Regions from separate parts of the Kushneria phosphatilytica genome, predicted to be linked through region 1. Evidence: riboswitches for the same ligand, from Rfam matches in the RefSeq annotation. Region 1 holds a riboswitch; the other holds the start of a gene.
What was found. Region 1 has a riboswitch for cobalamin ahead of FY550_RS07840 (AAA family ATPase). Riboswitches for the same ligand answer to the same signal wherever they lie in the genome.

Region 1 (7,556 bases):
CAAGCTGGTCGCTCTTGGCAATGACCACCAGATCCGCCGAGGCGAGCTGATCATCCAGCAGCTCCTGCAGGGTGGGATCGTGATCGAGGCTGCTGTCGGCCAGCCGCTGGGTTTCGATACTTGAGGGGTCATGGGCTACCCGACCTTCGGCCAGCGCCGGGCCGTCGACTACCGTGATCACACTGTCGACGGTGCAGAACCGTTTGATATCCGGCCAGTTGAATGCCTGTACCAGTGGCTTGGGCAGTGCCAGGCCGGAAGTCTCGATCAGAATGTGATCAATCTCATCACGCCGTTCGACCAGTTGCTGCATCACCGGGAGAAATTCTTCTTCGACGGTACAGCAGATACACCCATTGGCAAGCTCAAATATACCGTTATCTTTTGTTTGAGCCTGATTTTCTTCACAACCTCCCAGACGACAGCCACGCACCAGTTCGGCATCAACATCCAGTTCACCGAATTCATTGACGATCACGGCAATCCGCTTGTTGCCGGCATGGCGCAACAGGTGGGTCAGCAGGGTAGTCTTGCCGCTGCCAAGAAAGCCGGTCACGACCGTGGCAGGGATTTTATCAAGCTGTGGCATGAACCTATCCTCGTAATGCTATGTAATGTTGCCGGCCAATGCCGCCGTGGCCTGGTGGTTTTGATGGCGCGCCCCCAGCAACCGCGCGACGGTGCCATTGATCAGCTGCTGGCAGCCGGCCAGTGCTGCTGCTTCGGCCACACTGGCAACCTGCATGTACCGCTCGGCAGCCGTGCTTGATTGAGTGATGCCTGCCCGCTGAGCATCAAGTTGCTCACGGTTGAATCCCAGCAGCGGCCAGTGATAATGCCGCGCCAGCTGAGTCAGGCCAGGTTCCTGACACTTTTCCCTCATCGTCGCCAACGCTGCAACCCGCTCAGGTGCCAGGTTGTAATAAGCGAATGTGTTCAGCGCCAGTGACTGGAGCACCTCGAAGGTGGCGTCACGTCGACAGCCCATGCCAAGTACCAGGATCATAGGGTTGTATCACTGACTTTCCCGGTCGGAATATTGCCAGCGTTGTCATGTACGGGCATCAGCAGTTGCGCCAGCGCTGTGGGATTTGATGGAAAGAACAGGTGTAGAAAGCTGGCGGTCAGCGCACCATGGCGATAGATCGCCTCTCCGGGGGCCGGATGACTCGAGCGGATACCGTACGCGATGGGGGGCAGCGTATCGTGGCTGCGGGCATGGTGATGGGCATGGCCCCGCAGTGTGCCCTCCGGTAGCGGTGCGCTTTGCATGCCCTGGCAACCCCGTTTGGTACGCATTTCACCCCGGCCCGGGAGTAGTCCGGCCATGGTATGCGTGACGCCATCGAGATCGGTCAGCTGCTCCTGGAGATAGAGCATACCGCCACATTCCGCGAGCATGGGCGTTCCTCGCTGCCAGGCGGCATGCAGTGAGGTGATCATGGCGTGATTGGCGGCCAGTTCAGCAGCATGTAGTTCCGGATATCCGCCGGGCAGCCAGATGGCATCGGTTCCGTTCGGTAGTGTCGAATCGGTCAGCGGCGAGAAGAAGCACAGCTTGGCCCCCATCGCTTCCAGCAAACGCAGGTTGGCCGCGTAGTGGAAGGTGAAAGCGGCATCCCGGGCAATGGCGATGCGACACCCGGCAAGAGTTCGTTCGGGAATATCCGTTTTGCCGGGCGTAAAGGCTACTGCTGGTGGCAGTTCGGCCAATGGGCTCTCCGCCAGAGTGGCCGCGGCAGTATCAAGCTGACGGTCCAGTTCGGCATCGCGTTCAGTGCTTTCGCCGGTCTGGATCAGGCCGAGGTGGCGCGACGGCAGGGCCAGCTCGTCACGGCGTGGCAGGGTGGCGAGCAGCGCAATATCTGCAGGCAGGCTGTCGGCAATCAGCTGGCGATGGCGCTCGCTGCCCACGGCGTTGGTGACCAGGCCATGGAAGCGGATATCGTCACGATAGCGTGCCAGACCCAGCGCAATGGCAGCCGCGGTTTGCGCCATGCCGCGGGCGTTAAGGACACAGGCGACCGGGATATCGAAGCGAGCGGCAAGATCGCCACTGGACGGCGTGCCGTCGAACAGCCCCATGGCGCCTTCGATCAGAATCAGATCGGCCCAGCCGGCCGCCTGATGCAGTTGCTGGCGACACCAGGCTTCGCCGGCCATCCAGAGATCGAGCGGCTCTACCGGGGAGCCGGCGGCCATTGCCAGAATTTGCGGATCCAGATAGTCCGGGCCGGTCTTGAAAACTGCGACCTTGCGACCCTGACGACGATGATGGCGTGCCAGCGCCGCGGTAACCGTAGTCTTGCCCTGGCCGGAGGCCATGGCGCCCACCAGCAGGGCCGGGCAGTGGCGTGTTGCAGTATTCTCAGTCGTCATGCCGTTCTCCGTTTCCGCCCGGGGTCAGTATTCGATGCCGGCCTGCGCCTTGACACCGAGGCGAAAGGCGTGGCGCTCATCATTGATGACGCTGATGGTATCGGCGATCACCTGCAGTTCGCGGGCCATGGTGCGTCCGGTCACGATGACGTTCTGATGATGCGGTCGTTCGGCGATGGCATGGGCGACGCGCTCTGCCTCGAGATGGCCGTACTTGATCATGTACGAGAGCTCGTCGAAGAGCAGGAAGTTGTAACTTTCATCTTTCAGCAGCTGTTCGGCCAGCTGCCAGGCCTGTTTGGCAGCGGCGCGATCCTGCTCGAGATCACGCGTCTCCCAACTGAAACCATGTCCCATGACGTGAAAGTCGACACGTTCATGCTCTCGGAAAAAGCGGTATTCGCCGGTTTCGCGACGGCCCTTGATGAACTGGATGACAGCACAGCGCATGCCATGTCCCAGGGCCCGGGTCATGGTGCCGAACCCGGAGCTGCTCTTGCCCTTGCCGTTGCCCTTCATCAGGATCAGTACGCCGCGCTCCTCGCTGGCGGCAGCGATGCGTTCATCGACGACCTGTTTTTTGCGCGTCATGCGTCGCTCGTGGCGTTCGGCATCACTTTGCTGCTGACTCATGGACGAGACTCCGGAGCTTGGGTAATGGAGGCGCCAGCTGGCAGCGTCGTCGCGTTGATGTATTCCGCCCCAAGGGTTGTGGCGATCCGAAGACAGCGTCCCAGAGGTGTTCGTTCGCGTTCGGTATCCACTACGCTGAGCTGTCCCGGCCAGACAAGTGGTTCGAGAGTATCGCTCGAACGGCCGTCCGTGATCAGCCAGCTCTGGAGTCGGCGACCGGGCGAGTGTCGGACCACTTGTGCGAGCCGTTGTTGCGCCGTCATCAGGGCTTCACACAAGGGCGTGCCACCACCGAAGTGCAGTCGTGATAGTAAGCGTTGCAGATGATGCGGTGCCCGCTGCGGCCCGCACAGCCAGTGGCAACCATGGCCGCCGAATGTCAGTATCATGATTTCATGACGGGCCTGATAAGCGCGTTCAAGTAATGTTTTCAGTACCGTGAGTATCGGCGTGCCGCCATGAGCGTCGAGCCCGGAAGCAGACGTGTCGACCATCAGACACTCAAGCGTGCTCGAGGAGGTGCGTGGTGGATGGTAATGGAGACTCTGTGACGGCGAACGGTGGTGACGAGCAGCACTCATTAATGTGCGTGGCCAATGAATACGCGCTTTGGTGGAAGCCGCACCCGGCGAATCGATGCCATGTCGCGCCATCACGGAACCGGCGTGCGTTCTACTACGATCCGCTGGGCGTTGTCTGGATACGCGATATCTTTCCTGCCGTCGAAGTTCGCAAGGCAGACGTATTTCAATCCTGGCAGCGTAAGGGGCTGTGACGGGGGCGTCGAGTTTCCCGTGATCTCCGGCAGTGGTCGTATCCTTGCTCTGTGCCTGCTCGCGGGCCTGATGTTCTCCTGGCCTTCCTTCATCGAGAGTTTCGCTGTCCCTGCCTTGAGGTTTGCCCAGATCGGGACGCTCGACTGGTGGCCGCTGACGCTGCGTCTCACTCGTTGAGTTCGATGACGAGCCCTCCTCGGGCGGACCGGAAGTCGATGGCGCGGGCGCATGTGTTTGACGATGATCGAGCACCAGTGCCTGAACGGCGTCGATATCCGATTGTTCGACTATGCTGCGCTGTTGCCAGGCGGCATGAGCCAGCGCTGCGCGCTGCCAGCAGAGATCGGCACGTACGCCCTCGACACCCGCCTGCATGCAGCGTTCTGCAATCACTCGGGCCAGTGACCGAGGCAGTTGCACTTCCGGTAATTGGTGACGCGCCTTGGCAAGTCGGGCGCGCAGGGCCCGCTGTTGTGTCTGCCATTCGGCATAAAAGGCGCTGGGGTTGCGATCATGGGCAAGACGTCGCTCGACGATGGTCATGCGTTGTTCGGTGTCGGGGGTATCATCCTGGGCAACAAAAAGCCCGAAGCGATCAGTCAGCTGAGGGCGTAGTTCACCTTCTTCGGGATTCATGGTGCCAATCAGCAGAAAGTCCGCTGGGTGCTCATGACTGATACCGTCGCGTTCGATTCGATTGATACCGCTGGCAGCGACATCCAGCAGCTGATCGACCAGCGTATCAGGGAGCAGGTTGACTTCATCAATATAGAGCACGCCGCGGTGAGCACGATGTAGCAGTCCGGGGCGAAAGGCGAGTTTGCCATCGCCCAGCGCCTGCTCAAGATCCAGCGTGCCGATCAGTTGCTCTTCACTGGCACCCAGCGGCAGGGTGACCAGTCGAGCGTCATCTTCCGGAAGTAATGCAGCCAGTCCGCGAGCCAGTGTCGACTTGGCGGTACCTCGTGGCCCACTGATCAGCACGCCACCCAGGCGTACATCCAGTGTTGCGAGGATGAGAGCCAGCTTGAGCCGGTCGTGACCCACGACGGCGGTAAATGGAAACATGAATAATGCCCTGCGTATCGACCCGTACGTTGCCGAATCGGTCAGGAAGTCGCCTGATGCGTTCTTCGGGACCATTCGGAGAAGGCGGCTCGCTGTGTGAATCGGCGAAATCGCCTGGCATGCAGTCAGGGCCGGTCTCCGGGCTGACGAGCGATGGCCAGAGACCATGTTGAAACAAGTCTTCCCGAACTCGTAAGTTCAGTGACTGCATCGAAACCGATGCCCTGTTTCCGACTCGATCACCGTTGCGGGGACAGCAGTGAAATTGCATCACTTTCCCGATTATCCCCATACAAGCGCGTTACGGGGCACCCTGACGGATCAGGCCATCGTAGAATCGAACCCTGGGGGAGTCAAACGGCGTCAACAAGCCCGAATAATACGTTTCATGGCATGATATTGTCCGGCTGCCTGCCCCCCGGGCATGATGATTTTCCGCTCAAGAGGATGCCCTGCGATTCATGACCGATACCTTCGTACTGCCACATTTTTCGATCGCCCGACTTGCCGGTGACCGGGACGATGACATCCGGGCCCGGATCGACTCGCGTACCAAACCGCCCGGTGCTCTGGGGCAACTGGAATCACTGGCTCTGCAACTGGCGCGTTTATACGGTAGCGAAAGCCCGCAGCTACAACAGCCAACGATGCTGGTTTTCGCCGGTGACCATGGTGTGACAAATGAAGGTGTGTCGATAGCCAGTAGCGCCGTAACAGGCCAGATGGTACGCAATTTTCTTGATGGCGGGGCTTCCATCAATGCTTTCTGTGGGCAGTCGGATATGGCATTGCGCATCGTGGACTGCGGCATACTCGAACCGCTGCCGGCGCATCCAATGCTGCTCGATCATCGTCTCGGTGCTGGCACTGAACCGATCCATCTCACGGCAGCGATGTCTGAAGCGACGGTGGCCAGGGGGTTTGCCAACGCCCGGCAACTGATCGGCGAGCTTTGCAAGGCAGGTGTTAATCTGATTGGTCTGGGTGAGATGGGGATTGGCAATACCACCTCTGCCTCTGCGCTGATGGCAGCGTTGACCGGGTTATCATCTGATGAGTGCATTGGCCGCGGCAGCGGGATCGATGATAAGGCCTTCCTGCGCAAGCAGGAGATTGTGACTCAGGCTCTGAAGCGACATGTTGAGACTTTTGGTAACCCTGTGCGCATGCTGGCTGCACTGGGTGGTTTTGAAATCGTTGGCATGACCGGGGCCGTACTGGCCGCCGCCGAACGAAGAATGGGCGTACTGGTGGATGGCTTTATTACCACGGTGGCGGCGCTGGCGGCCTGCCATATCGAACCGGCAGCCCGGGATTATCTGATCTTTGCACATTGTTCGGGAGAAAAAGGGCATGCCGCGCTACTGAATCATTTGAGTGCCGAGCCGCTGCTATCGCTGAACCTGCGCATGGGGGAGGGTTCCGGCGCGGCGCTGGCGTTACCTTTGCTACGTTCGGCTTTGGCGTTTTATAACGAAATGGCCAGCTTCGAACAGGCTGGTGTGGTGGTGTGATGTCAACATGCCAATATCATGGCTGGCGTCGACAGGGCTGGTTGCTGATGACAGCACTGGCCTTCATGACTCGTCTGCCAGTGCCGGCGGCGACACCGCTCGACCGGGAGAGTCTGAGTGCCTGTCAGCGATGGTTCCCTTTGATTGGTGTGCTGATCGGCCTGATAGCCGCAGTGGGTTACACTCTGGCGCTACAGCTCTGGAGTCAGCCTGTTGCGGTAGTGATCGCCATGGTTCTGATGGTGCTGGTGACCGGCGCTCTTCATGAGGATGGCCTGGCGGATACACTGGATGGTCTTGGCGGTGGCTGGAGCGTTGAGCAACGCTTGACGATCATGAAAGACAGTCGGGTTGGCAGCTATGGTGTAGTGGGCCTGGGGTTGATATTGCTGATGCGGTTTGGGTTACTCAGTAGTACGAATTATACCGTTATCTTGTTAATTATCAGTCAATGTTTAAGTCGAGCATTAGCTACCAGCCTGATGGGAAGCATGTCGTATCGTCGACAGGATCCACAGGATAACAGCCGCATCGAGTCCCTGACCGGGGGGCAATCCAATACCGACCGCTGGATCATTCTATTAACGGTATTACTCATGACCGGATTTTGCCTGCCGCCCGGGCTGGCAATAGCAACATTGCTCGCTCTGGGAGTACTTGGCTGGCTAATGCGATTCTGGCTGATGAAACGGCTGGGGGGCTATACCGGTGACACTCTGGGCGCTGCCCAACAGTTTGGTGAATTGCTGGTATTGGCAATATCGACGGCCTGGTTGGGCCATGGCTGAGATTATTTCATGCTGGAACTGATTCTGGGGGGCGCTCGCAGTGGCAAGAGCGCCTTTGCCGAAAAACTCGCGATGGATCACGCGGGGCCGGTGACCTATATAGCTACCGCTCAGCCACTTGATGCAGAAATGCAGGCACGCATTGAAAGCCATCGTGCACAGCGCCCGACTCACTGGCAACTGCAGGAGACCCCGCTGGGATTGGCTAGAACCCTGGCGTGCATTGATCAACCGGATCAGCTGATGCTGGTGGACTGTCTGACACTCTGGGTGACCAATGCATTATTGGCCGAGGAAACAGGCAGCACCTGGGCGAGCGAGTATAATGAGTTACTGGCACTGCTGGACTCACCCATCGCAGGGCGTGTTTTGTTGGTCAGTAACGAAGTCGGACAGGG
Region 2 (7,556 bases), 1.0 Mb from region 1:
GCTCAACTTCGAGATCACCGAGACGGAACGTATTCGTGATCGCGGTCATCTCCGCCATATCGTCGAGGCCTATCGGGAGATGGGCTTTCATACGTCGCTGGATGATTTTGGCAGCGGTCATGCCAATCTCGATCTGCTGGTCGAATTGACGCCGGACACCCTCAAACTCGATCTTCAGCTGATTCGTGGCATCCATCGTGATTCGCGGCGCCAGGCGCTGGTGCGCAACACCATTGCACTGGCCGGTGAACTGGGTATCGGCCTGATCGCCGAGGGCATTGAAGTGGTCGAGGAGGCGCGCTGGTTGCGTGATCATGGCGTCACGCGCCAACAGGGGTATTTCTTTGCCCGGCCGGCACTGAATGCGCTCGCCGAGTGCCCTGCCGAGCGCTTTACGCTATTGGCAGGCTGACTCGACGGTAGCGCATGGCCCCAGAGACATCAGTCGCTTTGCCGGTATCAGCGGACCCCGATATCACCCAACTGTTCGATCTCATGCTGGCTGTAACCGGCAGCCATGAGTGGCGCGACAACGTCGTGTTCCAGGTCGGGTTCATAATGCATCAGGACATCGCCCTTGCCGACCAGTTCGATCTCCCCGAGGGCTGCCGGGAGCAGCAGGCTTTCGGCGCGTGGCAATTGCGTCTCTCCGTTGGCCCAGCGCACGGTGATCGGCGCATCCGGGTTGCTGAGCAGCACTGCCCGATCGAATGAACGGCGATAACCCCGGGTGAATACGATACGCTCCATGGCGAACCATGGACCGGCGCAGCAGAACCGGCGCTCGATATGCTCACCGTCATGAATGACCAGCCCCGGGTGCGGTTGACTCTGCTGGTCGAGATTGAGCTGACCGAGTGTGGCCTCGATATTGGCCTCCCACTGTTCCTGCGAAAGAGGGGCTCCATCGGCCATCTCCCATGGCATCGCCTGCTCGAGGATGTCGGCTGTCTGCTGGATTTCTCCCAGCACCACGCCCGGGCCGAAGGAGTGCAGGGTGCCGGCCGGGACATAAAAGGTATCACCAGGACGAAGCGAGTAGCGGTGCATGACGGTATCGTAGTCCTGTGCCAACAGCGCTTCCCGCAACCGTTCATGAGTCACGCCGGCTTTCACACCCAGCAGCAGGGTGGCGCCAGGTTCACACCAGAGGATATGCCAGGCTTCGGTCTTGCCATGATGCCAGATGCCCTGACGGCGCGCGGTGTCGTCATCGGCATGTACATGCACCGGTAACATGCCGGTACCGTCAATGAACTTGTAGAGCAGCGGGAAGTGAGGCGGTCCCTGCCAGTGTGGACCCATCAATGCCTCTTTATGCTGTTCGAACACATCGTGGAGCGACAGCCCCGCCAGTTCACCATTTTCAATCCGGGCGCTGGCGCCTTCGACATCACTGACCTCCCAGGCTTCGGCCACTCGCTTTTGAGTATCAATCGCCTTGCCCAGTCGGGTGCGCAGCCGCTCGCCGCCAAAACATTGGCGCGCCAGAGGAGTAGAGAGCTTCAGGGGATACCATTGCATGATGACACTGCCGTTCGGGATCAAAGTGGGCAGTTTAGTAGATCAGCACCAGCCATGATGGTTTCGCCGTATCAGACTGGCGGGTGTCTTTCCCTGTCGGCTCGTCTATCCTGGGGGCAGGGCGGCCGAATCACGAACGGTCGGTAACTGTCGGATATGCAACCAGGAAAAGGGCATGTCGCTGGATATTCAGGCACGTCGGGTACTGGAGCACATGGCTCGAATGGGAGCGCATCTGCCACTGCAGCCATCCGTTGAACAACTGCGTGCACTGCAGCATGAGCGGACCAGGGTCTTTGCTGGCACGGGCCGAGAGATGGCCCGGGTTGAGGATCGTACGATCGCCGGGGTCGGAGTGCGATGGTACAGACCAGAGGATATCGACACACCATCGCCGCTACTGATCTATTGTCACGGTGGCGGCTTCGTGACCGGTGATCTTGATACCCATGATGTGGTCTGTCGCCATCTGGCGGATGCCGGGCGCGTGCAGGTGGTGGCAGTCGATTATCGACGTGCGCCGGAGCACCCCTTCCCGGCGGCGCTGGAGGATTGCATGAGTGTGCTGACAGCGCTGTATCACGATGCCGACGGTTTCGATATCGATCCTGAACGAATTATCGTGGGTGGCGACAGTGCCGGCGGCAGTCTGGCTGCAGTCATGACGCAGCAGATGCGGGATCGCGCCGAGCTGGCCCTGGCCGGTCAGTTGCTGATCTATCCCTGTACCCGGGGTGATGTCGCGCCGGATTCGCCCTCCCGAAGGCAGCATGCCGAAGGTTACGGTCTGACGCTGGCCGGTATGCGCTGGTATATGGAGGCCTATGCCGCAGGACATGACTTGTACGATGTGCGTCTCTCTCCCTTCTATACGGCCGATCCTGCGGGTCTGCCACCGGCCTTTCTGGCTACTGCCGAACACGATCTGCTGCGCGATGAAGGAGAGGTGTATGGATGGCGCCTGGCCCGGCACGGCGTCATGGTGACGCAGAAGTGCTACCCCGGCACCATTCACGCCTGCATCTGCATGGATGGCGTGCTTGATCGGGGTCGGGAAATGCTGGCGGATGCTGCGCACTGGTTGCGCCTTTACACGAATTGACGATTCGCCATTCATATCATCATTGCAAGGAGAGCATCATGAAGTCATCCAGGCGCGCGATTGCCCTTGGTGGGTTGTGTATTGCACTAGGGCTCGGAGGATGTGCCGGCACGACACACTCCCCCGATCAGCAGGTCAAGGAGGCGCCGGTGTCGCTGACGATGTCGGATGCCTGGCAGGGTGTGCTCCCCTGTGTGGATTGTCAGGGCCTGGAAACCCGGCTGATTCTGATGCGCTCTGGCGTTACGGGGCTGCCTGCCGGCTATGTGATCGATCAGCAGAGCCTCAACGGCCAACAGGATGGGCCGAAGACCAGTCGTACCGGCGACTGGACAATTGAAAAGGGGAGTCTGACGGATCCGAAGGCCACGATCTTTCGGCTGGACCCGGATACCTCCGGAGCGCCCTGTCTCTCCTTCCAGCTGCTCGAAAGCGGTGCCCTGAGAGCACTCGATTGTAATGGTTCACCGCTGCATGCGCCTCGTGAGCCGATTCTTCAACCGGTCCAGCCGCAGCGCAGCGATGCCAGCGAGGCGCCCGGGACGGCCACGCCCTGAGGCGTGGTCGATATGTGACACAACAGGTACTTACCGCTCGATCAGTTCGTCGGTTCGCGCCGCCATGATGAAATCGTTGCGGTGTAGACCGTGAATCTTGTGAGTCCACCACGTGACCGTAACTCGGCCCCATTCGGTCAGCAGCGCCGGATGATGTCCGGCCTGCTCGGCCAGCTCGCCAACCCGGCAGGTGAATTCGAGTGCCTGACGAAAATCACTGAAGGTATAAAGCCGCTCCAGCTGCTGGATACCATGTCTCTCCACCAGTTGCCATTCGGGAATGGCCGGTTTGAGTTCATTGATCTCTTCCACACTCACTCGGGGCGCATCGCGGCGACAGGCGATGCACTGCTGATGGGCCAGTTCGCTCATTGCTTCCTCCTGTCCGGGGTGTGGCATCTCTCCTGTCAGCTCCAGAGTGGCAGTTTCCATCAACGGGTCAACGCCCCATGGGTCGAAATGTAACCGATCCCCCGGAGGCCTGGCCGAATGAACAAGGGCGGCCCTGGCGAGCCGCCCCCAGGGATCAGCGTATGGGGTACGCGATTCAGAGCGCCGCCTGACGCAGCCGACGAGTGAACAGTGGATGGTGTGTGACATGTGAAAGACTTTTGGCACCGGCCAGCACACCCAGATCGATCAATGGCTCAAGCAGAATGACCGACATGTAGGCCATCCCGAAGGTACCTACGCCAACCAGCGTCTCGGCGGTGAAGCCCTCGCCATAAAGTGCCCAGAAGGTAACCCAGGCTACAATGCCCCCCTGGTAGGCGCTCGAGAGTGCCAGCGCCTGACGATAGGTGACATCCACATAGCGGGTATGCGCAGGAATGAGACGCGCGGCCAGTAATCTGAGCCCCCAGAGCGGAACCAGCAGGGTAGTAACGTTCATGCCGTACTGGGGCAGATCAAACGGTGCAAAAAGCAGTCCCTGAAGCAGCAGGCCGAGTGCCAGCCCAATGGCCGCAGGACCGGCACCGAACATCAGAAACAGTGTCGAGCCCAGAATAAGGTGCACTTCGGACACCCCTACGGGCTGATGGGGCAATATCTGGAAGAAGCAGAAGACCAGCAGGGTGGTAATGACACTGCGCCCCAGCAAGGCGACTGCACCCCCATCATGGCGCAGCGTCTCCAGAGCCATTCTGCTGGTCAGACCCAGCGCCCCGACAGCCGTACCATAACTGAGCAGGATTTTGGCGCCTGTAACAACGCCCGGTTCAATATGCATGGGATTATCCTCACTGCACCCACCGTGCAGGACAGGTTGACGATTCGCCGAAGTGGCGCGGCCGATCAGGGCAGGTCTCCTGACTCGCGGTTGTTATGGCTTCGCCTTCCCGGCACGGTGCCAGTGGCATGCTGAAGCGCACTACTCGCTTACAGTTGCGGGGGCAGTCATGGTCTTGGTCGTTCGTCGAAACACCTCACCATGTTCCCTTTTCATCCAGCCCCAGATGGGGCATGGAACCCTGATCGATCATTTTGAAAGTACACATCCGAATTGGATGGCTCAACAGACTTTCGAGAGCTCAGTGGGCAGGATTATTGTGACCTCGTGCTTCCGGACCATCAGTAATCCCCCGCGCCAATACTTCTGCGAGCGTGACTGGACATCACTTCATGAGTGGGTTTTGAACAAAATGGACGCTGGCAGGCTATCCAGTGATGTAACGCGGCGTGAAAATATGTTTAATTGGCCCCCCGCCAACATGGAACACAGCGATGAATCCCTTCGAGCAGCACAGGACGTTCCTGCTTAACGAACACGACCCCGCCGTGGAATCGCTACGCGATCTGACCCTCGCTCTCTACAACAGTCATGCCTATCAATGGCGAGCTCGAGATCTGAGCGATTATGACGCGCATTATCTGGATATTGCCTGGCAACTGATGGCTTCTTTCCATCGCCATGGTGATGAGGACCCGGTGTTCCGTGAAATTGCCAGCGAAATTGTTATTCAGCGCCGGCAGGCACTGGAACAGGCCATTGCTACCGTGAATCGGGATGCCATGCGTATCCGTAGCGAGATTTCCGAGTTGGCAGGGCAGGATGATACTCGGGAGCACAGTGACCTGCTGGCAGAACGCAATCGCGAACTGCTCGAGCTGGAAACGGAAATCAGTATCATGAACGAGCGGCTGGAAAAGCTGGTGTGACATGAAAAAGGGGCCCGAAGGCCCCTGGTACCTTTTCCCTGCCGGATACCGCACCGGCAGATGAGGCAGTTACTTGTCGCGTTGCTGCTGTCTGCGTCGATCCCCGATTCTCATACCCAGCAGGGCGAGCATCGAGAGCGCCAGCAGCAGCAGGGAGGGGGCCATTCGCCAGAGAAAGTCCGTCATGAGTATCACCGCCTGCTTACTGACTTACCGAGTGGACAAGTATAGTCACATTGTAGTGACAATCCAGTGCTACAGCCGAAATTTCCCCGAGCGATAAAGGCGAGCACTGTGGTGGTGCCTGCCGAAGGTGGGATGTTCGGGTGGCATTCGCCGATCAGCTGTCAGGTGGCAACCCGCTTATGGGAGGTCCCGGATCCGCCACTGGATTTCCCGTTCCGGCAGATAGCTACAGAACAGTCCAGTGCGTACCGAATTCGCCAGATGTCTGCCAAGCGCCGGATGCACCGTCGTTGTTCGGCGAATGGCATGACGAATCCTCCATGTCACGGTGGAACGCGCCCGCTCTGCAGCATCTCCCAGTCGCCGCTTGCGACCATCGAGCCCCAGCGCCTTTGAGAGCTCTTCGCTCAGTTGATCCAGTTCGCTGCGTAGCGCATGGGCACGGCCCAGGTCGTTCATGCCCTCCGCTTCGGCCAGCGCTGTCTGAAGCGCAAGCCGGCGGCATCCGATTTCACAACGACTGCGCTCATCCAGTATGGCAGCGCCGGGCGTGGTCTCGATTCGACCAGTCAGCTCAAGGCAGTGCAGGGGTTCTCCCGGCCGCGCCAGCAGACGCGCAATATCCTCCAGTCCTTTCAGGTGGGAGAGCGGAGCCAGGACCCCGGAAAATTCGGCCCACCAGCTGTTCGCTTCCCTGATGAGCTGCGCATGCTGTGCTTCGTTTGGTCGACCCCGAAGTCGAACGGGAAGGCGGGGGCCAGACAGGGGCATATATCGCATAGCCAGGTCAGTAGTTGATACACCGGAGCGAAGGCGGCGATGGAAATCGCTTCGAATGATGGCAGCCAGGGTAGTTGCAAGCCGTGGTACTGCATCGTTGGCAGCATTGAAGGGCGACTGAATCGTATCGTTAAGGGCTTCGTGCCATAACGGCGCCGTATCGGCCCCCGAGATCAGTGTCAGTGCGATGTGCGGTAGATCGGACTTGATTCGCAGGCGAGCGATCAGAAGGTAGTCGGTGTTATGCGGGAGTACTGCCAGCCGAGATGGAGGTTGATCAGGCGTTAGCACCAGTTCGACTATGCCGGAACGCTCCAGTTCGTAGACCAGGCGTTCGCCGACGGCGCGGGCGAGGGCGGTGTGGCCGGGCGGCGTCCCGCCCTGCTCGAATAGCAGGATGGCGACCACCGGTGCCATGTGTGGTTCAGAGGCTTTGGAATTCATCACCAGCACCTCACATCGTGAGGTTCATCCTCACGCCTTATGAAGTGAAAGACGCTTAAGGTGTCACCCTGCAGGATACCCCGCTACCACTGGTGCTTCCAGGCGCTTTCATCACTTCCGGGAGGAGCGATGTCATGGCGAAATACAGATATCATCTGCCACAACTTGACGGCGGACTGTTTCTGACTGATTCAGGCCTCGAGACCACTCTGATCTTTCAGGAGGGGCTGGAGCTGCCCTGTTTTGCTGCATTTCATCTGCTGAAGGATGCAGCGGGTACTGAAGTGCTGCGCGACTACTTCCGGCGACACGTCGACATTGCTCGAGAGTTCGGCACCGGGTTTATCTTCGAAAGTGCAACCTGGCGATCGAGCCCGGACTGGGGCAGGGCGCTGGGCTACTCGAGCACCGAATTGGATATGGCGAATCGCCGGGCAATCGAGCTGCTTCACGAGCTGCGCAAGGCGCGTGAGACCTCGGCCACGCCTTGTGTGATCAGCGGCTGTATCGGTCCCCGGGGAGATGGCTATGATCCTGGCCGGGTCATGACTGCCGACGAAGCCCGGACGTATCATGCTGATCAACTACGGGTCCTGGTTGGCGCGGATGTTGACATGATAACTGCCATTACCATGACCAGTGTAACGGAGGCAGTAGGTATCACGCGCGCCGCCGAGGCCGAGGACGTGCCGGTAGTGATATCGTTCACCGTTGAAACCGACGGCCATCTGCCGACTGGCGAGACGCTGGCCGAGGCGATTAAACAAGTCGACAATGAGACCGGCAGCGTACCTGCCTATTAC

Region 2: another riboswitch for cobalamin. It lies ahead of FY550_RS12660 (energy-coupling factor ABC transporter permease); the one in region 1 lies ahead of FY550_RS07840 (AAA family ATPase).

What each region holds. Positions count from the first base shown of each region.
Region 1 covers NZ_CP043420.1:1,719,817-1,727,372, forward strand. The annotation lists gene cobW (cobalamin biosynthesis protein CobW) at 1-589, opposite strand, end outside; gene FY550_RS07825 (cobalamin biosynthesis protein) at 608-1,006, opposite strand; gene FY550_RS07830 (cobyrinate a,c-diamide synthase) at 1,003-2,379, opposite strand; gene cobO (cob(I)yrinic acid a,c-diamide adenosyltransferase) at 2,404-3,012, opposite strand; gene FY550_RS07840 (AAA family ATPase) at 3,009-4,856, opposite strand; cobalamin riboswitch at 4,969-5,187, opposite strand; gene cobT (nicotinate-nucleotide--dimethylbenzimidazole phosphoribosyltransferase) at 5,318-6,370, shown strand; gene cobS (adenosylcobinamide-GDP ribazoletransferase) at 6,370-7,158, shown strand; gene cobU (bifunctional adenosylcobinamide kinase/adenosylcobinamide-phosphate guanylyltransferase) at 7,168-7,556, shown strand, end outside.
Region 2 covers NZ_CP043420.1:2,746,956-2,754,511, reverse strand. The annotation lists gene FY550_RS12685 (EAL domain-containing protein) at 1-412, shown strand, start outside; gene FY550_RS12680 (type I phosphomannose isomerase catalytic subunit) at 460-1,524, opposite strand; gene FY550_RS12675 (alpha/beta hydrolase) at 1,700-2,626, shown strand; gene FY550_RS12670 (copper resistance protein NlpE N-terminal domain-containing protein) at 2,665-3,183, shown strand; gene FY550_RS12665 (4a-hydroxytetrahydrobiopterin dehydratase) at 3,214-3,555, opposite strand; gene FY550_RS12660 (energy-coupling factor ABC transporter permease) at 3,731-4,414, opposite strand; cobalamin riboswitch at 4,467-4,673, opposite strand; gene FY550_RS12655 (hypothetical protein) at 4,909-5,343, shown strand; gene FY550_RS12650 (hypothetical protein) at 5,707-6,753, opposite strand; gene FY550_RS12645 (homocysteine S-methyltransferase family protein) at 6,888-7,556, shown strand, end outside.